Regions from separate parts of the Bradyrhizobium sp. WU425 genome, predicted to be linked through region 3. Evidence: predicted binding sites of a transcription regulator. Region 3 holds the regulator's gene; each other region holds the start of a gene.

Region 1 (7,304 bases), 1.5 Mb from region 3:
TACTGCATCACCTCCTCGCGCCGCGAATGCTCGAAATCGACGTCGATGTCGGGCGGCTCCAGCCGCTCCTTGGAGATGAAGCGCTCGAACAGCAGATCGACCTTGGTCGGGTCGACCGAGGTGATGCCGAGCACGTAGCAGACCGCCGAATTCGCCGCCGATCCCCGCCCCTGGCACAAAATGTTCTGGCTGCGGGCGTAATGCACGATGTCGTGCACGGTGAGGAAGTAATGCGCGTATTTCAGATCGGCGATCAGTGCGAGTTCTTTCTTCAGGGTGGCGCGCAGCTTGTCGTCGATCTTGCCGCCGAAATATTTGTCGACACCGGCCCAGGTCAGATCCTCCAGATGCCCTTGCGCGGTCTTGCCCCGCGGTACCGGCTCGTCCGGATACTGGTATTTGAGCTGATCGAGCGAGAAGGTGATCTTGTCCGCAAAGCGCATGGTCTCCGCGACAGCGTCAGGGAAATCGCGGAACAGCCGCGCCATCTCCCTGGGCGTCTTCAGAAACCGCTCGGCATTGGCTTCCAGCTTCCGGCCGATCGCCTCGATCGTGGTCTTTTCCCGGATGCAGGTCAGCACGTCCTGGAGGGGACGGCGCGCGGGGTGGTGATAGAGCACCTCGTTGGTCGCAAGCAGCGGCACTTTTGCTTTTGCGGCGAGATCATCGAACTGCGCGAGGCGACGGCGATCGTCGCCGCGATAGACCAGACTCGCCGCCAGCCACACGCCCTCGGCGCGACTTGCCTTCAGCTTGGCGAGGATGTCCTGCGCTTGCGCCGCATCGAAGCGATGCGGCAGCGTCAGGATCAGGAGCTGGCCTTCGGAAAACGCAAGGAGATCGGCGAAGGTGAGATGGCATTCGCCCTTCGCGATCCGCGTGATGTCGTCGCCGCGCTTGCCCCGGGTGAGAAGCTGGCACAGCCGGCCATAGGCGGCGCGGTCACACGGATAGACCAGGATATCCGGCGTGCCGTCGATGAAGACGATGCGGGTGCCGATCAGAAGCTTCGGCTTGTGCAGCACCTTGTCATTGTCGAGCTCCTTGTAGGCACGCACCACACCGGCGAGCGTGTTGTGATCGGCAATGCCGATCGCGGGAATGCCCAGGATGCTGGCCTGGTGTACATAGTCGCGCGGATCCGAGCCGCCGCGCAGGAAGGAGAAATTCGTGGTGATGCCGATCTCGGCATAAGCGGGCGTGTTCATGCGAAGAGACCGTGCACATACCAACCGGGAGGAGCGGGCTTGCCGTCGTCGTCGAAGCACTCCCCCTCGTAAAGACCGTCGCGAAAGATCCAGAAGCGTAGGCCTTCGGCATCCTCGATACGAAAATAATCCCGTGTCAGTTGCTTGCCGTCCTGCCGCCACCATTCCATGGCGATGCGCTCGGGGCCCTCCACCCGCACCACCGCATGCTGCGCGCGGCGCCAGGTGAATTGATGCGGCGGCCCGTCGGGCACGGTCGCGAACGGCACATTGATCGGCTCAGGCTTGTCGAACAACCGCAACGGACGCAGCGGCGGCTCACCCTCGGTGCGCGCGGGCCATTCGGCCTGCATGGCCACGGCGAGATGATGCTGGGCAGGCGCCGCCAGCACCGCACATTCAGGGATATGGGTATCCTCAGGCAGGTGCACGACGACGCGCTTTCCGCCGATGCGCGCGGCGATGCGGTCGATCAGCGCGGCAAGCTCGTCATTGTCGTGGACATGGGCGTCGAGATCGCGCTGCTCCTGCACCACGATCTCGGTGCGGCTTGCCGACAGCCGCACCATGTCGAAGCCGAAGCCGGGATCGAGGGGATCGGCGAGTGCATCGAGACGCTCGCGGAACAGCCGGTCGACGACCGCGCTCCGCGTCACGGGACGTCCGGTTTCGACCATGATGGCGCGCACCGCGCCGTCGGTACGGAAGAAGGCAGCTTCCAGGCGGCGCGCGCCCTTGCCCTGCTTCTCCATCGACGCGATCAACGTATCCGCCAGGCGCGACAGCGTCATCGCGATCATGGTGTCGGTCGCGATCGGCTCGGCAAAGCGTTTCTCCACGATGTAATCAGGCGGCGGCTTTCGTGGATTGATCGGCGCATCGCCCTGCCCCAGCGCATGCGCGAGCAGCGTGGAGAACCGCGCACCGAACCGCGCCGTGATTTCGCTCGGCGTGCGCGAGGCGACATCGCCGATGGTCTTCAGGCCGGCGCGTCGCAGACCGGTGGTAATGGCCTCACCCGCGCCAAGTGCGGACACCGGAAACCGACTGATTGCCGCCGCCTCCTCGCCATCGGCAACGATGGTCCCTGAAGATTGCCGCGTCAGCGTGCGCGCGCAGACCGAGGTGCCGGCGATCGCCGCGCTGACGGCAAAGCCCTGGCGGTCGAGGGCGCGGACAAGGGTTTGCAACAGCGCAGCCTCGCCGCCGAACAGATGCGCGCAGCCGGTGATGTCGAGGAACAGCCCGTGCGGCGGATCGAGTGCCACCAGCGGCGTGAAACGATCGCACCAGTCGGCGATGTCGCCGATCGTCTTGGCATCGGCCACGGCATCGGCGTCGAACACCTTTAAATCAGGACACATCGCCCGGGCATTGGCCAAAGGCTGGCCGATATGCAGACCGAGGCGCTCGGCCGCCTCGTCCAGCGCATGGATCACCAGCGCGTTGCTGTCCTTGGCAACGACGATGCTGGGCGCATTATTTTCATGCAGTCCGACGTTGCCGAAGAACCGCTGGATCCGATCGATGGGCAGGCGCGGCAGCCACAGGCTGAGGATACGCCGACGATTCAGAGAACTGGCACTCATCACATTTCCATTCCATGATCCACCGGCCGCACGGGCCATGACGATTGCGCAGGAGCTCGGCATCGAAGCGCGGCGCCCCCCAGGCACTCCACATCGCGCCCGGCGGCGAATGCGCCGCGCGCAGCATCCATCTGGTCTCGGCGGTTGAGGGTAAAGGTTGCGCGGCCATCCGCAGCAGCAAGCCGGTGACACCAGAAGACTGCGCAGCCAGCGTCAGCTTGCGGCTCGCAACCAGATCGAACTGCCGCGTCTCGCCCCAGAGCTCGAGCACGATCGCACCCAGCGCGTCGCAGGCGAGCGCATCGGCCGCCGTGCGCAACGCACTCTCCACGTCGGCGGCGCGCACCATCACCATGCGGCGCGGATCGAGACCGATCTCGGTGAGCCCGCTCATCGACAGCGCACCGGTTTCAATTTCTGAAAAATCCTGCCGCACCCACAGCAGCGGTTTGCGTGCCGTCACGCGCCCCGCAAGTCCGGTGACAAAGCCCGTCGCGGCCGCGCCCTGACGTCCTTCGCAAAATACCTCGTGGATTGCCGCGCGTGCGAGCCCGCCCTTCAGCGCGCTGTCGGCCTCGCGATGGCCGAGCGCGACACGGTCGCGATGATGCACGACCTCCGCCGTCTCGATGCGCTCGATCTGGCCGCGCAAGGCTGCAAGCGCGCTTGTTCGTGCGCCGCTCATATACGCCGCTCCTCAAGGGTGATTGCCGATGGCTCTCAAAAAGAGAACCAGCGGCTAGCTCATTTGTTCATGATATGTTCTAATATAAAGCTAACGACGCCCCGGGAGTCAATCGAATTGGCGGGCCTTGGGATTCATGAGCTGAATCAAAGGGATTCCAATATGGACGTGCAACGCAAGCTGGAAATCCTGGCGGACGCCGCCAAGTACGACGCGTCCTGCGCCTCCAGCGGCACCGAGAGGCGGGATTCCAGCGACGGCAAGGGCATGGGATCGACCGCGCCCGGCATGGGCATTTGCCATTCCTACGCGCCGGACGGTCGCTGTATCTCGCTGCTCAAGGTGCTGCTGACCAACGCCTGCAATTACGACTGCCTCTATTGCGTCAACCGGGCCTCTTCCAACGTGCCACGCGCCCGCTTCACCATCGACGACGTCGTCAAGCTGACGCTCGACTTCTACCGGCGCAATTACATCGAAGGACTGTTTCTCTCCTCCGGCATCATCCGCAACCCCGACTACACCATGGAGCAGGTGGTAAGCGTCGCGCGCAAACTGCGCGAGGAGCATCACTTCCGTGGCTACATCCATCTCAAAACAATCCCCGAGGCCGACGATGCATTGATCTCCGAGGCCGGCAAATATGCCGACCGTCTCTCCATCAACATCGAGATGCCGCAGGAGACGAGCCTGCAGCAATTCGCGCCCGAGAAGGACGTGCGCGCGATCCGCCGCACAATGGGCCGACTGCGGCTGAAGCTGGACGAGGCCGAGGAAAGCCGTAGCGCGAAGACGAAAGCCAAGCCGCAGCGCTTCGCACCGGCCGGCCAAAGCACGCAGATGATCGTCGGCGCCGACGCGGCCTCCGACCACACTATCCTCCACACCAGCGCCAATCTCTACAGTTCATACAGGCTGAGGCGCGTCTATTATTCCGCGTTCAGCCCGATCCCCGATGCCAGCCGCGCGCTGCCTCTGCGCGCGCCGCCCTTGCTGCGCGAGCACCGACTCTACCAGGCCGATTGGCTGATGCGGTTCTACGGCTTCGACGTCGGCGAGATCGTCGACGACAGTGCGATGCTGCCGCTCGACATCGATCCAAAACTCGCCTGGGCGCTGCGCCACCGCGACCGCTTCCCGCTCGACGTCAACCGGGCCAGCCGCGAGGAATTGTTGCGCGTGCCGGGCTTCGGCACCAAGGCGGCCGAGCGCATCATCGCGGCGCGCCGCACGACCACCATCCGCGTCGCCGATCTCGCGCGGCTGCATGTGCCCCGGAACAAAGCGCTGCCGTTCATCGTGCTGAGCGATCACCGGCCCGCGCCGCACCGCCTCGACGAGGCACGGCTGATCGAACGGTTCAAGCCGAAGGCCACACAACTGGGATTTGGCTTCTGATGCAGTACATCACCCTCGAGAACGAAACCGATTTCGACGGCTGGCGCAAAGCCGCGCGTAGCCTCGTGCTTCACCAAATGAAACCGGTCGATGTCACCTGGACCGTGCAGGGCGGCGAAGCGGAGCTGTTCGCGCCACCCTCGCCGTCTCCGCTGCCGGCCGGTGGCGATAGCACCTTCAACGTGCCAGCAAAATTCGTCGAGCTCGCCAAGGCCGCGATCCTGCATCGCGATCCCGAGCGTTTCGCGATCCTCTATCGCCTGCTGTTTCGGCTGAAGGACAATCACGACCTCATCGAGGTCGCGACCGATCTCGATGTCGCGCAAGTCACGGCCATGGCAAAGGCGGTCTACCGCGACGAGCAACAAGATGCATGCCTTCGTGCGCTTCCGCGAGATCGGCAGGGAACGCGAAGCACACTACGTCGCCTGGTTCGAGCCGGAGCATCATATCGTCGAGCTCGCCGCGCCGTTCTTCGCCAAGCGCTTCGCCGATATGCCCTGGTCGATCCTGACGCCGGATTTGTGCGCGCATTGGGATGGCCACGCGCTCTCGTTCACGTCAGGCGTCGGCAAGAGCGAGGCGCCGAGCGAAGACCGGCTGGAGGAAACCTGGCGGCGCTACTATGCCAGCATCTTCAATCCGGCCCGCCTGAAGGTGAAGGCGATGCAGACGGAGATGCCGAAGAAATATTGGAGGAACCTGCCCGAGGCTTCGATCATTAAGCCCTTGATCGAGGACGCCGAACGCATGACCGGCGCCATGATCGCCAATGCCGCAACCGATCCGCACAAGCCTCAAAAGCGGCCGGAGGCTCCGATGAAACGCAAGACCGCTGCCGACGATCTCGAAGCGCTCCGCGAGGAGGCCGCCCACTGCCGCGCCTGCCATCTCTACAAGGACGCGACCCAGACCGTATTCGGCGAAGGCCCGAAGTCCGCCAATATCATGCTGGTCGGCGAACAACCCGGCGACAAGGAAGACCTCGCGGGCCATCCCTTCGTCGGCCCGGCCGGCCAGATGCTCGACAAGGCACTGCAGGAGGCCGGCGTCGACCGCAAGAAGGTCTATGTCACCAACGCGGTGAAACACTTCAAATTCGTGCCGCGCGGCAAAATCCGCCTGCATCAAAAGCCGAATACACCGGAGATAAAGGCCTGCCGACAGTGGTATGAACGAGAAGTCTCCGTCATCCAGCCCGATCTCATCGTCGCGATGGGCGCGACCGCCGCGCAGAGCGTGTTCGGCAAGATCACCCCGATCGGAAAGAACCGCGGCCGGCTCATAGACCTGCCCGACGGTCACAAGGCGCTGGTGACCGTGCACCCGTCCTATCTGCTGCGGCTGCCCGATCCGGAAGCCAAGGCGCTGGAATATCAGCGCTTTGTTGAAGACCTGAAGATCGTCGCCGGTTTGCAGAAGAAAGCCGCGCGCGCCGCCTGAATACAGGCGGGAAAACCCCTTTCAGGCGCCGTCTGTCATCCAGCCTTCAAATCAATCGCGGACAATAGCCCTTACAGAAAGTTAAGGGGCGTCCAGACATGACCGATGTTGCATTCGACCGCGCGGTAGCAGATCCCGCGCCGATCCAGCCGGCCTCGCGGCCAAATCTCGACAAGGGCTTCAATCCGCTGACGATGATCCTGTTCTTCGGCATCCTCGCCGCGGGTCTGCTCTATGTGGCCTACAGCATCTATTCGGATGTCGATGCGACCGGCACGCGGGTCACGAGCTACCTGCCCTACATCCTCCTTATCGTTGCCCTCCTGATCGCGCTCGGTTTCGAATTCGTCAACGGTTTCCACGACACCGCCAACGCGGTCGCGACCGTGATCTACACCCATTCGCTTCCGGCCGAAGTCGCGGTGATGTGGTCGGGCCTCTTCAACTTCCTCGGCGTGCTGCTCTCGTCCGGCGCCGTGGCGTTCGGCATCGTCTCGCTGCTGCCGGTCGAGCTGATCCTGCAGGTCGGCTCCAGCGCCGGTTTCGCGATGGTGTTCGCGCTGCTGATCGCTGCGATCCTCTGGAACCTCGGCACCTGGTATTTCGGCCTGCCGGCCTCCTCCTCGCATACGCTGATCGGCTCGATCATCGGCGTCGGCGTCGCGAACGCGCTGATGCGCGGCCGCGATGGCACCTCGGGCGTGGACTGGGGCAAGGCTACGGAGATCGGCTATGCGCTTCTGTTGTCGCCACTGGTCGGCTTCGTCTGCGCCGCCGGCCTGCTTCTGCTGCTCAAGCTGATCATCAAGAACCCGGCGCTCTATGCCGCCCCCGAGGGTCACAAAGCCCCGCCGATGTGGATTCGCGGCCTGCTGATCCTGACCTGCACCGGCGTCAGCTTCGCCCATGGTTCGAACGACGGCCAGAAGGGCATGGGCCTGATCATGCTGATCCTGATCGGCACCGTGCCCACAGCCTATG
Region 2 (7,304 bases), 99 kb from region 3:
TACAAGTTTGACGCCGCCGCGATGAGCTATTCCTACCGGATCACCAATGTGGACGTGAAGGTGCTGCCGGTCACCAATTATTCCTCGACATTGACGGTGACGCCGAGCGCTGACGGCAAGGGCTCGACGCTGGAATGGGCCGGCGCGTTCTATCGTGGCTTTCCCAACAACGAGCCGCCGCCGGAGCTGAGTGACGAGGCCGCGGTCAAGGCGGTGAAGGGGCTGTACCAGGCGGGCCTCGAGGCACTCAAGAAGAAGATCGAGAGCGGAAGCTGACGGTGCGGGCGCTGGTCCTGGCGGCGCTCGCCGCCAGCTTTTGCCTGGCCGGCATCGCGCATGTGTTCGCCGAAGAGGCATTCGTCACCAACCAGCTCAGCGACGATCTGATGGTCGTGGACCTCGCCACGGCGCGCAGCGTCGCGACCATCCCGATCGGCGGCAAGCCGGCCGGCGTCGCCGTCAGCGCGGACGGACGTTTTGCCTATGTCACGAGCCCGGATGCCAAAGCCGTGACGGTGGTGGACGCAGCAACGCGGCAGGTTGCGGCGCGGATCGAGGTCGGCGGCGGGCCGCTCGGCATTGCCGTCGCGCCGGATGGCCGCACCGTCTATGTCGCGGACTGGTATGCGGCGGCGGTGCGGGTGATCGACGCGGCCTCGCGCAGCGTCACGGCCAGCATTGCGGTCGGCGCCTCGCCATCGGGGCTCGCGGTAACGCCGGATGGCAAGCTGCTGCTCTCGGCCGACCGCGACGACGACAGTGTGTCGGTGGTCGACACCGCGACGCGCCAGCGCACGACGACCATCAAGGTCGGCACCCGTCCGTTCGGCGTCACCATCGATGCCGAGGGCAAGCGCGCCTACACCGCCAATGTCGGCTCCAACGACGTCTCCGTGATCGACATCGCCACTGGGGCCGAGACCGGCCGCGTGCAGGTCGGGATGCGCCCTTATGCGGTGGCGTTGGCGCAGGGCCGCGGCTTCGTCACCGATCAGTATGGCGCACTGTCAGCGTGTTCGATCTGGCGACCTTGAAGCCGCTCAAGCGCATCAATGTCGGCGATTATCCCGAAGGCATTGCCGCGACTGCCGACGGCAAGCGCATTATCGTCGCCTGCTGGGAAAGCAACACGCTCGATATCATCGATGCGGTCGAGCTGAAGCTGATCGGCGAGGTCAATACCGGCGACGGCCCGCGCGCGTTTGGGGCATTCTTGCGCAGGACGGAGTAGGGGCGTGTAGCCCGCGTGAGCGGAGCGACATGCGGGACGGGGCTCTCCTCATCCACCGGCGTTCCCGGATATCGCTTCGCTCATCCGGGCTACGGCACCGGGGCACAGCGTCCATACAATCTCATCCATCTGATCAAACATGTGATCCGGCACCATCGCCCGCAGCGCCGCCGGCGCCGCATAACCCCAGCCCACCGCTCCGCAGGCAATTCCCACTGTCCGCGCCGCCTCGATGTCGCGCACTTCGTCGCCGATCGAGATGACCTTGCCCGGCTCCACGCCGGCGCGGCGGATGACCCGTCGGAACTTCGCGGGCTTGCCGAAAAGCGAGGCCGCGCAATCGAAATGGGCGAACAGCGTCGCGCAATCGCCGAGCTTCTCGCGCGCATTGGCTTCGCTGTCCGACGTCACCATCGCGAGCTGCACGCCACTCTCCGCCAGCGTCCGCAGCATTGTCTCGACCCCCGCAAACAGCGAAATCTCCGCTGCAGCCTCCGCCTTCAGTCGCCGCGCATGCCGCGCGATCGCCGGCAGCTTCCACAGCGGCACCTCGAGCCGGCTCAGAATCTCCCGCGAAGAAGCATGCCGCAGCCCCTCGATATCCTCGTCCGCGACGCGGCGGAAGCCGAAGCGATCGGCGACGTCGTTGATGGTGCGCAGGAACCACGGAAAGCTGTCGGCCAGCGTGCCGTCGAGATCAAAGATGGCGAGGGAGTAGGGCATGGAGACGAAGCTACACCGCTAGGCTTTCCACACGGTTTCCTCGGTCCATCCGAGTTGGTCGAATTCGGTGGCCCTGAGCGGCGCCTCTCCCTCGGCGAAGAACTCGTCAAGCTGAGGCGGCGCGACGCTCGTTTCGGACAGCATGGCGTGCGCTTGTCCGCGGTGATGAATTTGATGCTGGAACAGATGCATGAGCAGTCGGTCGCGGCGTTCGGCCTGGACCCGCGTGTCGCGGTTGATCCGCACAATGCCGTTGAGAATCTCGGGCGTCAGTGCATCGCACATGGCGATCAAGCGCTTGTCGATCGCGGCTTGCGCAGGCTTCAGCGCAGCAAGGGAAAGGTGCGGCACGTCGTTCTTCCAAGCTGCCGGTCCCAACCATCCGCCCTCCAGTGCATCGACATAGAAGAGGTCGATGACATGGATGTGGTTCAGCGTGCGTTGCAGGCTCGGAAAGAAGCCGGTCCGCTCGGCTTCGAAGTCGGCCTGAGACAGCGCCGCGCAAGCGGTGAGCAGCCGGTGGTTTGCCCAAGCATTATTGTGGGCGAACGCACGATAGGTTTGCACAAGTCCGGCAGGCAAACTCAGTCTCCCTCAGACAATGTGTCGGCCGCTCCCGCGGCGTAACCTACTCGGCCGCCTCGCTCGCCGCGCGTCTCCGCTTCGGCTTCCGAGCCTTCGCCAGCACCGGCGCCAGGAACTTCCCCGTATAGCTCCGCGGCGCTTTTGCGATGTCCTCTGGCGGGCCCCAGGCGACGATCTCGCCGCCGCCATCGCCGCCTTCGGGGCCGAGGTCGATGACCCAGTCGGCGGTCTTGATCACTTCGAGATTGTGCTCGATGACGACGACCGTGTTGCCCTGCGCGACCAGCTCGTGCAGCACCTCCAACAGCTTCTTGACGTCGTGGAAATGCAACCCGGTGGTCGGCTCGTCCAGGATGTAGAGCGTGCGGCCGGTGGCGCGCTTTGACAGCTCTTTTGCGAGCTTGACGCGCTGGGCTTCGCCGCCCGAGAGCGTCGTGGCCTGCTGGCCGACATGGATGTAGTCGAGGCCGACGCGATGCAGCGTCTGGAACGTCTCGCGTACACGTGGGACCGCCTTGAAGAACTCGGCCGCTTCCTCGACGGTCATGTCGAGCACGTCGGCGATGCTCTTGCCCTTGAATAGGACCTCCAGCGTCTCGCGGTTGTAGCGCTTGCCCTTGCAGACGTCGCAGGTGACGTAGACGTCGGGCAAGAAGTGCATCTCGATCTTGATGACGCCGTCGCCCTGGCAGGCCTCGCAGCGGCCGCCCTTGACGTTGAAGGAGAACCGGCCGGGCTCGTAGCCGCGCGCTTTCGACTCGGGCAGGCCGGCGAACCATTCGCGGATCGGCGTGAAGGCACCGGTATAGGTCGCGGGGTTGGAGCGCGGCGTGCGACCGATCGGCGACTGGTCGATGTCGATGATCTTGTCGATGTGCTCGAGGCCCTCGATGCGGTCGTGCGGCGCGGCGCCTTCGCTGGCATTGTTCAGCTTGCGGGCGATCGCCTTGTAGAGCGTGTCGATCAGCAGCGTCGATTTGCCGCCGCCGGAGACGCCGGTGACGCAGGTGAACAGGCCGAGCGGAATTTCGGCCGTAACGTTCTTGAGGTTATTGCCGCGCGCGTTGACCACCTTGATGGTGCGGCGATGGTTCGGCGGGCGCCGCTCGGGCACCTCGACCTCGAGCTCGCCGGTGAGATATTTGCCCGTCAGCGAGTTGGGGTTGCGCATGATCTCGGCGGGCGTGCCTTCGGCGATGATGTTGCCGCCATGCATGCCGGCGCCGGGGCCGATGTCGAGCACGTGGTCGGCGAGCAGGATCGCGTCCTCGTCGTGCTCGACCACGATCACGGTGTTGCCGAGGTCACGAAGTCTCTTGAGCGTGTCGAGCAGGCGCGCGTTGTCGCGCTGGTGCAAGCCGATCGAGGGCTCGTCGAGCACGTAGAGCACGCCTGTTAGCCCCGAGCCGATCTGCGAAGCCAGCCGGATGCGCTGGCTTTCGCCGCCGGAGAGCGTGCCGGAGGAGCGGGAGAGCGTGAGGTAGTTGAGGCCGACGTCGAGCAGGAAGGTGAGGCGCTCGCGGATCTCCTTGAGGATGCGGCCGGCGATCTCGTTCTGCTGGGTGTTCAGCGCCTCCGGCACGGTCTCGAACCACGCGCCGGCGCCCTTCACCGACATCTCGGAGATGTCGCCGATATGCTTGCCGCCGATCTTGACGCAAAGCGCCTCGGGCTTCAGCCGAAAGCCGTGGCACGCCTCGCAGGGCACGTCGTGGAAGTACTTCGCCAGCTCCTCACGCGCCCACTCGCTCTCGGTCTCGCGATAGCGGCGGTTGATGTTGGTGATGACGCCCTCGAACGGCTTCTTGGTGTCGTAGGAGCGGACGCCGTCCTCGTAGGAGAACTTGATCTCGTCCTCGCCGGAGCCATGGAGGATCGCGTTCTGCGTCTTCTTGGGCAGATCCTTCCATTTGGTGGTCAGCGTGAACTTGTAGTGCTTGCCGAGCGCAGTCAGCGTCTGAATGTAATAGGGCGACGAGGATTTGGCCCAGGGCGCGATTGCGCCCTTGCCAATGGCGAGCTCCTTGTCGGGAATGACGAGGTCTTCGTCGACATGCTGCTCGACGCCGAGGCCGCCGCACGCAGGACAGGCGCCATAGGGGTTGTTGAACGAGAACAGCCGGGGCTCGATCTCGGGGATGGTGAAGCCGGACACCGGGCAGGCGAACTTTTCCGAGAACAGCATGCGCTCGGGTCCGCTCTTGTCGTGGATCTTTGCGGTCTTCTTCCTCTCTTCCGCGGGTGCTGCCGCAGCCGGCGCATCCGCGAATTCGATGACGGCGAGGCCCTCGGCAAGTTTCAGCGCGGTCTCGAAACTTTCGGCGAGGCGCTGGCCGATGTCGGGGCGCACCACGATGCGATCGACGACGACGTCGATGTCGTGCGGGAATTTCTTGTCGAGAACAGGGGCTTCGGCGAGCTCGTGGAAGGCGCCGTCGATCTTGACGCGCTGAAAGCCCTTCTTGAGCCATTCGGCAAGCTCTTTGCGGTACTCGCCCTTGCGGCCGCGCACGACCGGCGCGAGCAGATAGAGGCGCGAGCCCTCGGGCAGCGCCAGCACGCGATCGACCATCTGCGAGACGATCTGGCTCTCGATCGGCAGGCCGGTGGCGGGCGAATAGGGCACGCCGACGCGCGCCCACAGCAGGCGCATGTAATCGTAGATTTCGGTCACCGTGCCGACGGTGGAGCGCGGGTTCTTCGACGTCGTCTTCTGCTCGATCGAGATCGCCGGCGACAGGCCGTCGATCTGGTCGACGTCGGGCTTCTGCATCATCTCCAGGAACTGGCGGGCGTAGGCAGACAGCGATTCGACGTAGCGGCGCTGGCCTTCGGCGTAGATGGTGTCGAACGCGAGCGAGGATTTGCCGGAGCCCGACAGCCCCGTGAACACCACCAGCTTGTCGCGGGGAATCTCGACATCGACGTTCTTGAGATTGTGCTCGCGCGCGCCACGGATGGTAATTGCGCGCAGGTTTGATCCCACGTTCTGCTGTTGGCGCTTCGCCTTGATCACTTCATCCATCCGGGTTGCCCTCAAGGAATCCCAAAGGCGCGCGATCGCGCCAACGAAAAAGGCGCGCTTCGCCCGGAACCGGGATCGGCGCCGATGGGGTTGTCAGCGAACGTAGGAAGAACGGAGACGGATTTCCAGTGGGACTTGCGAATCGTCAACGGATTGTTGGCGCACTGGCGGCATCTGGCAGGAGCAGGGTGGAACTGCGCGGCAACGTGCCCGACAAAACAAAAAGGCCGGCACAAGGCCGGCCTTTCGTAACGCGGATGGCGTTGGGGCTAAGTACTGAACTCAGTACTTGGCGACCACCGGGCCCCCGAAGTGATAGTTCACGCCGACCTGCACGGTGTGAAACTCGAGCGTGCCGGAGGGCAGGGCGCCCGAGAAGTAGGTCTCGCCGCCGAGGCTGCGAAAGAGGTACTCGCCCTTGACCGACCACTGCGGAGCGAAGAACGCTTCGACGCCCGCACCGACGGTCCAGCCGGAGTGCCACTTGCTGTCGGAAACGGTCACGCCGAGCGCGCTGACGCTGAGCTTGTTGTCGATCCAGGCGTAACCACCGGTGCCGTAGAACAGGACGTTGTTGACGGCGTAGCCGATGCGGCCGCGCACGGTTCCCATCGCATCGGTTTTGGAGCTGAGGGTGGTGCTGACGAGGCCGAAGCCGGGGACGGCAACGGGGCCGGTGACCGACGCGCTGACATCAGCCCAGGAACCATCGGCCTCGACGCCGAGCACGACATTGCCGGTCTGCCAGTTGTAGCCGGCAGTACCGCCGACGAAGCCGCCCTTCATCTTCGGGTCGGTCGAGGAATTTTCCCAAGCGCCGCCACCGACGATACCGAGGTAGAAGCCGGTCCAGTTGTAGACCGAAGCCATGGCCACCGGGGCCTTGGTGTAGGGGCGCGCCGCGAGATCAGCGGCCGAAGCCGGGGCGGCGAGAGCGAACAAACAGGCCGAAGCCAACAAAACCTTTTTCATTTTCAACTAATCCCAGTCCCAGTTTCTGATTGTGCCTTCCACGATAGGGAGGGCATCGGACTCACTTGCCCAACTGATGCCGTACTTACACCAGTGAAGCCGCAAGTTGTGTCACTCAAAAGCAACAACGGTCGGAAAACGGAACGGTTATTGACCGATTAATATCGGAGGACTGCACAGCAAAAGGCCGGCGCAAGGCCGGCCTTCGAAGTGCGATATGTCCAGCGCGATCAGTACCTTGCGATGGCCGGACCGCCCCAGCGATAGTTCAAGCGCACCAGGCCCATGTCTACGTCCTGGCGAATCCGGTCGCTGCCGAATACCGCACCCGCGGGCGTTGTGAAGCCGATCGTGCGATCGCCAAGGAAGATGTGGTCGTACTCAAAGCCCAGCGACCAGTTCGGGGCGAAGCCGAATTCCAGACCGGCCCCGACCGTGCCACCCCAGCGAGTCTCCCGGGCCGAAGCCAACAGCGCGCCCGCGCCGGGCGTACCCGCAGCAGCGTAGATGTCGTACTTGTCACCGACGACGGCGGCGCCGCCCTTCACGTAAAGCAGCACGTTGTTCCAGGCGTAACCGACCTGACCGGTGATGAGACCGAAAGCGTCGATGCGGGAACGGTTGCGATCACCCGTCACCAAAGCGGTACCAGGGAAGAGGGTGCTCACGTTGTCGCCCCGGAAATCAGCCCAGTTGCCCTGGCCTTCCAGACCGAACACCCAATTGGCGGACTGCCAGCGATAGCCGATCTGGCCGCCGACGGTGCCC
Region 3 (7,304 bases):
CCATCATGATCGCGGCGGTCGCGGCCGGCTTTGCCGTCGCAACCTGGAAGACGGCGCGCATCGCCCACCCGGTGCTGGCAAGGGCGCTCTATTCGGTGTCGTTGTCGGGCTTCGTCGAGGCTCGCGACATCCGCGAGCGTACCGATCGTTTCGTGCTGCGCGTCACGGCGATGGAGGCGCAGCGCAGCGACGTCAGGCTCGAGCGCGTGCGCCTGTCGGTCCGCAAGGGCACCGCGCCGGAGGTCGGTAGCTTCGTTCAGCTGAAGGCACGGCTGATGCCGCCACTCGCGCCGGTGCGGCCCGGCAGCTACGACTTTTCGCGTGACATGTTCTTCCAGGGCATCGGCGCCTCCGGCTTCGCGATGGGCGCCATCACGGTGGCGTCGCCGCCTGAGACCGGCGGCTTACGGCTGCGTTACGCGGCCTTCATGCAAGGCCTGCGCGATGCGATCGATGCCCGCATCCGGGCGACGCTCGACGGCGACAATCGGGCGATCGCGACCGCGCTGCTCACCGGGCGGCGCGATGCGATCACCACGCCCGTCAACGATGCGATGTTCATCTCCGGCCTCGGCCACGTGCTCTCGATCTCCGGTTATCACATGGCCGTCGTTGCCGGCGTCGTGTTCTTCGCGGTGCGCGCGCTGCTCGCTCTGATCCCCGGATTGGCGGCCGGCTTCGCCATCAAGAAATGGTCGGCCGCCGCCGCGCTGGTCGCCGCTGCGTTCTACCTGCTGCTGTCGGGCGCGGAGGTCGCCACGCAAAGGTCGTTCTTCATGACGGCGGTGGTGCTGATCGCGGTGATGGTCGATCGCCGCGCCATCACCTTCCGCACGCTTGCTGTGGCTGCGCTGATCGTGCTGGCGGTCGCGCCGGAAGCGCTGGTGCATCCGAGTTTTCAGATGTCGTTTGCGGCAACGCTCGGCTTGGTCGCACTGGTGCAGATCGGCATGCCCAATTTGTTTGCCTCGCCGGACAATTCGGCGACTGCGCGCATTGCGATGTGGGGTGGGCGCGAGATTGCGATGCTGTTCATGGCTTCGCTGATTGCGGGACTTGCGACCACGCCCTATGCCGCCTTTCATTTCCACCGTGTCACGCCGTTCGGCGTGCTCGCCAATCTCGGCGCGATGCCGGTGGTCTCTGCGCTGGTGATGCCGGCGGGGCTGTTGGGGCTGCTTGCTGCGCCGTTCGGGCTGGACAGCGTGTTCTGGTGGGTGATGGGGATTGGCATCGAGTGGATGGTCGCGGTCTCGCGCTGGGTCGCGTCCTTGCCGGGCGCGGTGGGCCGCATCCCGGCGTTCGGGATCGCGCCGCTGATCGCGGCGAGCCTGGGAATCATTGTGCTCGGCTTGTTGCGCACGCCGCTGCGCTGGTCCGGCGCCCTGGTGCTGCTGGCAGCGATCCTCTGGGGACTGTCGGCGCGGCAGCCCGACATCCTGATTGCCGGGGATGGCGCCAGCGTCGCGGTGCGGGGCAGGGACGGATATCTGCACCTGATCAGGACGAACAAGGACAGCTTTCTGCTCAAGGAATGGCTCGCTGCCGACGCCGATCCGCGCGATGCGGGCAGAGCCTCGCTTGCCGATGGCGTGTCCTGCGACGAATCCGGCTGCGTGACGCCACTGGCCGACGGGAGGCTGGTCGCGCTGGCACTGCGCGTCGACGCTCTCGCAGACGATTGCAGTCGGGCCGCCCTGGTGGTGACGACACGTCCCGCGCCGCCCGATTGCGCGGCGATGGTGGTCGATCGGCAGCGGCTCGCCAGCCAGAGCGCGCTGGCGCTGACGCAGCGTGGTGACGGTTTTGTGGTTCAGGCAGTGAGGGCGAGAGGCACGAGCCGCCCCTGGTTGCCGGCCGGCGCCGGCGAGGGTGATTTCGACGGCAGCCTCGCGCCAAAGTCGACCGCGCCTCGCATCAAGGACGCAACGCCGGCGGACACCGATCTGCAAGCCGACGATTGATCTGATGGTGCGGAGCAACGCAGTGGTTCGGTGCGTCCGTTCGGATTCGCGGGGTGCAAACCACACCATCTCGCCGGCCACGGCCGGCGATGGCGATTCAATCCTGACCTCCGACTTCGTAGCCGGAGGGCGGCTCTGTCAGCCGATCGGCAGGTGCGTGACGGTCGGCTGCCTGTCGGCGGTGATCTGCGCCTTGTGCTCGCGCTCGGTGACCGACTGAGTCACCGGCAGTTGCAGCACCGTCGCGCGCTGGCCTTCGACGAGCTGCGTCACCAGCACGTATTTGCCGTCGGGGAATTCGATCGCATCATGATGGCGGTCGGGAACGTGCGGATCGATCTTGCCGAACTTGCCCACGCGGGAATTGATGGTGCGCGTCCAGATCCAGCGATTGTCGTAGCGGACGTCGTCGGCGAAGGCGAGCTCCGTCCCCGGCAGCAGGCAGACGGCAACAGACGGATCGGCTGCAGAGGCGAAGCCGCGCGTCGAGGTGCCGCGGAAGCTTGTCGTGACGATCGTCTCGCCGACTTCGGCGGGGCGCGACGCGACGGCATGTAGGCTGTAGTCACACATCGGGTGCTCCTCATGCTGGGATAGCAACCCGCGTCTCTTATCGAGGCGCAGGCCTCTATCAGAGTGGAAGCACGAACGCTCTGCTTGGTTGTGGGCAAATCTGCGGCTGGCTTCCGCAAGCCGCGATCACATTATCTTTCCCGAATTCAATAGGAACAAAGCTCGCCGCGATGCATTCGGGAGGCGCGTACGCGAACATTGCCAACTTGGCTGCAACGGCCGAACTTGACCGCTGGTCGCTGTTTCCTCGAACAACCGAGCCGCGAAGCGGTGCTGCTTGAAGCGGTGCTGCTTCGTCGGCGTGGCGAGGAGCCAGCGTTGGAGGAGGGGCCGGATAGTCTGTGCAGAACCAGAAAGGCTATCCAGCCGGAGCGGACGATGATCCGCTCCAATCTCTGACCGGCGATGCCGATCGGAAGCGCGCGAGGCGCCAAGCACCTCCGGCATGAAGTGCTTCCGATATGAAGTACTGCCGATAGAAAGACTCCCGGTATCAGTACTTCCGGTAAAGCCCGATCAGCTTGCCCTGAATCTTCACCCGGTTGGGCGGCAGGATGCGGACCTCATAGGCCGCGTTGGCGGGCTCGAGCGCGATCGAGGCGCCGCGACGGCGGAAGCGCTTCAGCGTCGCTTCCTCGTCGTCGATCAGCGCCACCACGATGTCGCCGGTATCGGCGCTCTCGTTGCGCTGGATCAGGGCCATGTCGCCGTCGAGAATGCCGGCTTCGACCATCGAGTCGCCGCGCACTTCCAGCGCGTAATGCTCGCCCGAGCCGAGCATGTCAGGCGGTACGCTGATAGTATGGCTGCGGGTCTGCAACGCCTCGATCGGCGTGCCGGCCGCGATGCGGCCCATCACCGGCACCGCGACGGGACGTTCGCCCTCGTCAGCGGGCAGGCTCGCGCTCGCACGCACCTTGCCGAGATTGCCCTCGATGACGCTCGGCGTGAAGCCGCGGCGGCTGCCAGCGGCTGCCTGGAGCTCCGGCAGCTTGATGACTTCAATCGCACGGGCGCGGTTGGGCAGGCGTCGGATGAAGCCACGCTCCTCGAGCGCCGTGATCAGGCGATGGATGCCCGACTTCGAGCGCAGATCGAGCGCATCCTTCATCTCGTCGAAGGAGGGCGGCACGCCGCTTTCCTTCAGACGTTCACTGATGAACCGCAGAAGCTCGTATTGTTTGCGCGTTAACATCTCGACCAAAGTCCCCCGGTTGATGTCGTCCGATTCCGAGACGCTGAATTCGGCCATAAGCCGCTGCATGCTCGAAACAAATCATGAACAGACACTATATGTTCGATACATGTTCCGCAACTGCTTAATTTACCGTGAACAGAGCAAAGTGCGCGGAACGCGCGTTGCGGGGGCGCTCAGACGGGGAGCCGCAACACTTCGCAAGCCGTGCCGGCTTCGGCCTTCGGCGCGAATGGTGCGCGGACGAGAAGTACCTGTGCTGCAGCGAGATTCGCAAGCAGCGAAGAGTCCTGATGATTGACGGGAACAACGACGCGTGTGCCATCGTCACGCTCCTCAAGATGCGCGCGCAGATAGTCCTCGCGCTGGTCGTTGGCGCCGACGTCGCGGCCGAGCACGGCGCGTTCACGGCGATGGTGAATCACTGAACGGCCCGACAGGGCGCGAATCAGCGGCACCATGAACAGGAAAGCGCACACGTAGGACGATACGGGATTGCCCGGCAGGCCGATCACACCCATTGCGCCGAGTCGCCCGTGCATCATTGGCTTGCCTGGCCGCATCGCGATCTTCCAGAACGCCATCGCGATGCCTTCGTCCCGCAGTGCCTGCTGGACCAGATCGTGGTCGCCGACCGATGCGCCGCCGGTCGTGATCAGGACGTCGGCGCCGCTCTCGCGGGCGCGGCGGATGCCGGCGGTGGTCGCCTCCAGCGTGTCGGCGGCAATACCGAGGTCGATGGTCTCGGCGCCCTCGCTGCGGGCGAGCGCGTGCAGGGCGTAGCCGTTGGAATAGACGATCTGGCCGTGGCCGGGCGTGGTGCCCGGCATCACCAGCTCGTCGCCGGTGGCGAGAATCGCGACTTTCGGACGCCTGACAACGGCAAGGTGCGGATGATTCATCCCGGCGGCGAGCGCGAGGTCTCGCTCGGTCAAACGGCTTCCCTTGCGCAGGAGCACGTCGCCCTCGCGGAAATCGACGCCGGCGGGGCGGATGTGCCGGCCGGCGATTGCGGCTTCCTTGATCGTGATCCGCTTGCCGGCGGCGACCGTGTCCTCCTGGATCACGACGGCGTCCGCGCCAAAGGGAACGACGCCGCCGGTGAAGATCCGCACGGCCTCGCCGGCTCCGACCGTCCCCTCGAACGGTCGGCCCGCTGCGACTTCGCCGATGACGGTGAGCTCCGAATCGATCGTCGCGGCATCGGCCGCGCGCACCGCGTAGCCGTCCATCGCCGACATCGCCTGCGGCGGCTGCGTGCGCCGCGCCACGACGTCACGCGCGAGCACGCGATGGTAGGCCTCGTCGAGGGAAATCATTTCTTCCGGCAGCGGCTCTGCACCCGCCAGCACCGCGGCAAGCGCGTCAGAAACCGGCATCAAGGCCACGGCGAAAACTCCTGCTCGGCACGTTCGGGCGAATGTTCCGCACGTCTTCTAGCCGAGCGCAGGCGCAGAGGCAAAAGCGGCTGAGCAGGCACAGTCATCCCGCCCCTTCACATTGTTCCGGAAGGCAGGATCAAGCGCGTCGCGGCATGATCCGAAGGAGGTCACAGATCGGCAGGAGAGTGGTCATGGAAGCGACGAAAATCATGGCAAGGCGAGAACGCGCCATGGCCTGAATCGATCAGCTCCCTGCCTGCCCGGGAGTTACGTCGGGCGCCTTGGATCCCTGATCCTTGTCGGGCAGCGGGTCGGCTTGGGATTTCAGGTCGGCGGCCTTGCTCACAAGCTTGGCGGAAAGGTCCGAATCTGAAGTTGTCCTCGCGAATTCAAGAAGAAGAGAGGCCTGCTTGGTGAGGTAGGTTTTGCCCAGCACGATGATGCATCCGTCCGTAGAAGTCCCAACGGACTCTAAGAGTCCGGAAGGCGGTATTCCGTTCCCGGAACTCTGTATAAAAATGTACAAAGTGATCCGGTTCCTCAATTTTTCAAAATTGGTCCGTCGGGCCGTGCCGTCGTGGGTTTCGCGACAACGGACCGTCGTCAAATGCCCAATGCCTTCAATGCGTTCCCGACGTCACGCGGCGAGGTCACATGCACCGCCGTCAAGCCGCGCGCGCGCGCTCCCTCGATGTTTTCGGCAAGATCGTCGAAGAACACGATGCGCCCGGCGGGCACGCCGATCGCCGCAACGACGTGGTCGAAGGCCTCCGCATCCGGTTTGCGCAGGCCGATGCTGGACGACAAATACAGCTCGCGGAAATGGCCGAGGAGGTCGGCATATTCCCTCGAGAAATGGTCCACGTGCGGCCGGTTGGTGTTGGAGAAAGCATAGAGCGGCATCTGTTTCGCTGCGCGCGGCAGCAGCTCGGCGATGTCAGGCATTTCGCCGGCGAAAATCGCGTTCCAGCCTTCCAGGAACTGCGCATCCGAAATGCCGATTCCGAGCGAGGCTCGCAATGAGGCGAAATAGTCCTCATCGCTGATCTTCCCCATCTCGTGCAACCGATAGGCTTCGCTGTCCCGCACATAGCGCGCGACGATGGCTTCGGGCTTGCAGCCGGCATGTCCCGCCCAGCAGGCGATCGCCTTGGAGAAATCGATATCGAGCACGACGCGGCCGAGATCGAACAGGAGCGCATCCGCGCTGCCGGGAGAGAGCGATGTCACCTGCGTCCTTTCACTCAGTATCGATACGGCTCGTGGTCGAACAGCGGAAACGCGCTGAACACACTCGGCGCGTTGGTTGCGGTCGCCTGGTGCAGGCAGGATTTGTTGACCTCGGCGAACGAGGTCGCACCCAAGAGGCCGAGGCAGCGCAGCACTTCGTCCTCGAGCAGTTCCAGCATGCGCGCCACGCCGGCTTCGCCGGCCGCCGCCAGCGCCCAGCATTGCAGCCGGCCGATGCCGACGAGGTCGGCGCCCGCCGCGATCGCCTTGACGATGTCGGTGCCGCGACAGACACCGCCATCGACCATGATCTTGGCGCGGCCGTTCACGGCGTCGACGATCTCGGGCAGCACGTGCATGGCGCCGCGACCGTGATCGAGCTGACGGCCGCCATGGTTGGAGACGTAGATCCATTCGACGCCGTGATCGATCGCGATCAGCGCGTCCTCCGGCGTCGCGATGCCCTTGAGGATCAGCGGGATCTTGAACTTGTCCTTGATCATCTTCACCGTCCGCCACTCCAGACCCTTCTGGTAATCGCCCCCGGTGGCGCGCAAGCGGCTCTCGCGAACGTAGCGCTTGGCGATGTCACGTTCGCGGCGGCTGTAGTGGGCGGTGTCGACGGTCAGGCAGAAGGCGGCGTAGGCGTTCTTCTCGGCCCGGCTGACGACGTCGGCGACGAAGGCGTCATCGCCGCGCACATAGAGCTGGTAGAGCCGCAGCGCGTCGGACGCAGCTTCGGCGGTCTTTTCTAGGCCGGGCTCGGACACCGAACTGAGCATGTGCGCCGCACCGAAAGTGCCGCAGGCGCGTGCCACGCTCGCCGCACCATCCGGATCGAAGATCTCGAGCGCGCCGACCGGGGCGAGGACCACGGGCAGGCGCATCTTGCGGCCGAACTGTTCGACCGAACCTGTAACCTTGCGAACATCGCGCAGCACGCGCGGGCGGAAAGCGATC

What was found. Region 3 encodes LexA, which represses DNA repair genes until DNA is damaged. Its sites were predicted from a motif close to TGTTCNNNNTGTGTTCNG; they were not measured.
Region 1: BcanWU425_RS27275 (ImuA family protein) is a predicted target of LexA. The motif match lies at 3,547-3,564, and genes of this name have one in related genera.
Region 2: uvrA (excinuclease ABC subunit UvrA) is a predicted target of LexA. The motif match lies at 5,661-5,678, and genes of this name have one in related genera.

The regions. Positions count from the first base shown of each region.
Region 1 covers NZ_CP088089.1:5,614,200-5,621,503, forward strand. The annotation lists gene BcanWU425_RS27265 (error-prone DNA polymerase) at 1-1,208, opposite strand, end outside; gene BcanWU425_RS27270 (Y-family DNA polymerase) at 1,205-2,797, opposite strand; gene BcanWU425_RS27275 (ImuA family protein) at 2,694-3,482, opposite strand; gene BcanWU425_RS27280 (putative DNA modification/repair radical SAM protein) at 3,645-4,880, shown strand; partial or broken gene BcanWU425_RS27285 (UdgX family uracil-DNA binding protein) at 4,880-6,323, shown strand; gene BcanWU425_RS27290 (inorganic phosphate transporter) at 6,422-7,304, shown strand, end outside.
Region 2 covers NZ_CP088089.1:4,180,447-4,187,750, forward strand. The annotation lists gene BcanWU425_RS20305 (SRPBCC family protein) at 1-276, shown strand, start outside; partial or broken gene BcanWU425_RS20310 (YVTN family beta-propeller repeat protein) at 279-1,231, shown strand; gene BcanWU425_RS20315 (HAD family hydrolase) at 1,280-1,954, opposite strand; gene BcanWU425_RS20320 (DinB family protein) at 1,973-2,536, opposite strand; gene uvrA (excinuclease ABC subunit UvrA) at 2,583-5,564, opposite strand; gene BcanWU425_RS20330 (outer membrane protein) at 5,847-6,536, opposite strand; gene BcanWU425_RS20335 (outer membrane protein) at 6,767-7,304, opposite strand, start outside.
Region 3 covers NZ_CP088089.1:4,081,579-4,088,882, forward strand. The annotation lists gene BcanWU425_RS19820 (ComEC/Rec2 family competence protein) at 1-1,964, shown strand, start outside; gene BcanWU425_RS19825 (hypothetical protein) at 2,103-2,537, opposite strand; gene lexA (transcriptional repressor LexA) at 3,031-3,732, opposite strand; gene BcanWU425_RS19835 (molybdopterin molybdotransferase MoeA) at 3,909-5,120, opposite strand; gene BcanWU425_RS19840 (hypothetical protein) at 5,359-5,550, opposite strand; gene BcanWU425_RS19845 (HAD family hydrolase) at 5,718-6,344, opposite strand; gene BcanWU425_RS19850 (alpha-hydroxy acid oxidase) at 6,359-7,304, opposite strand, start outside.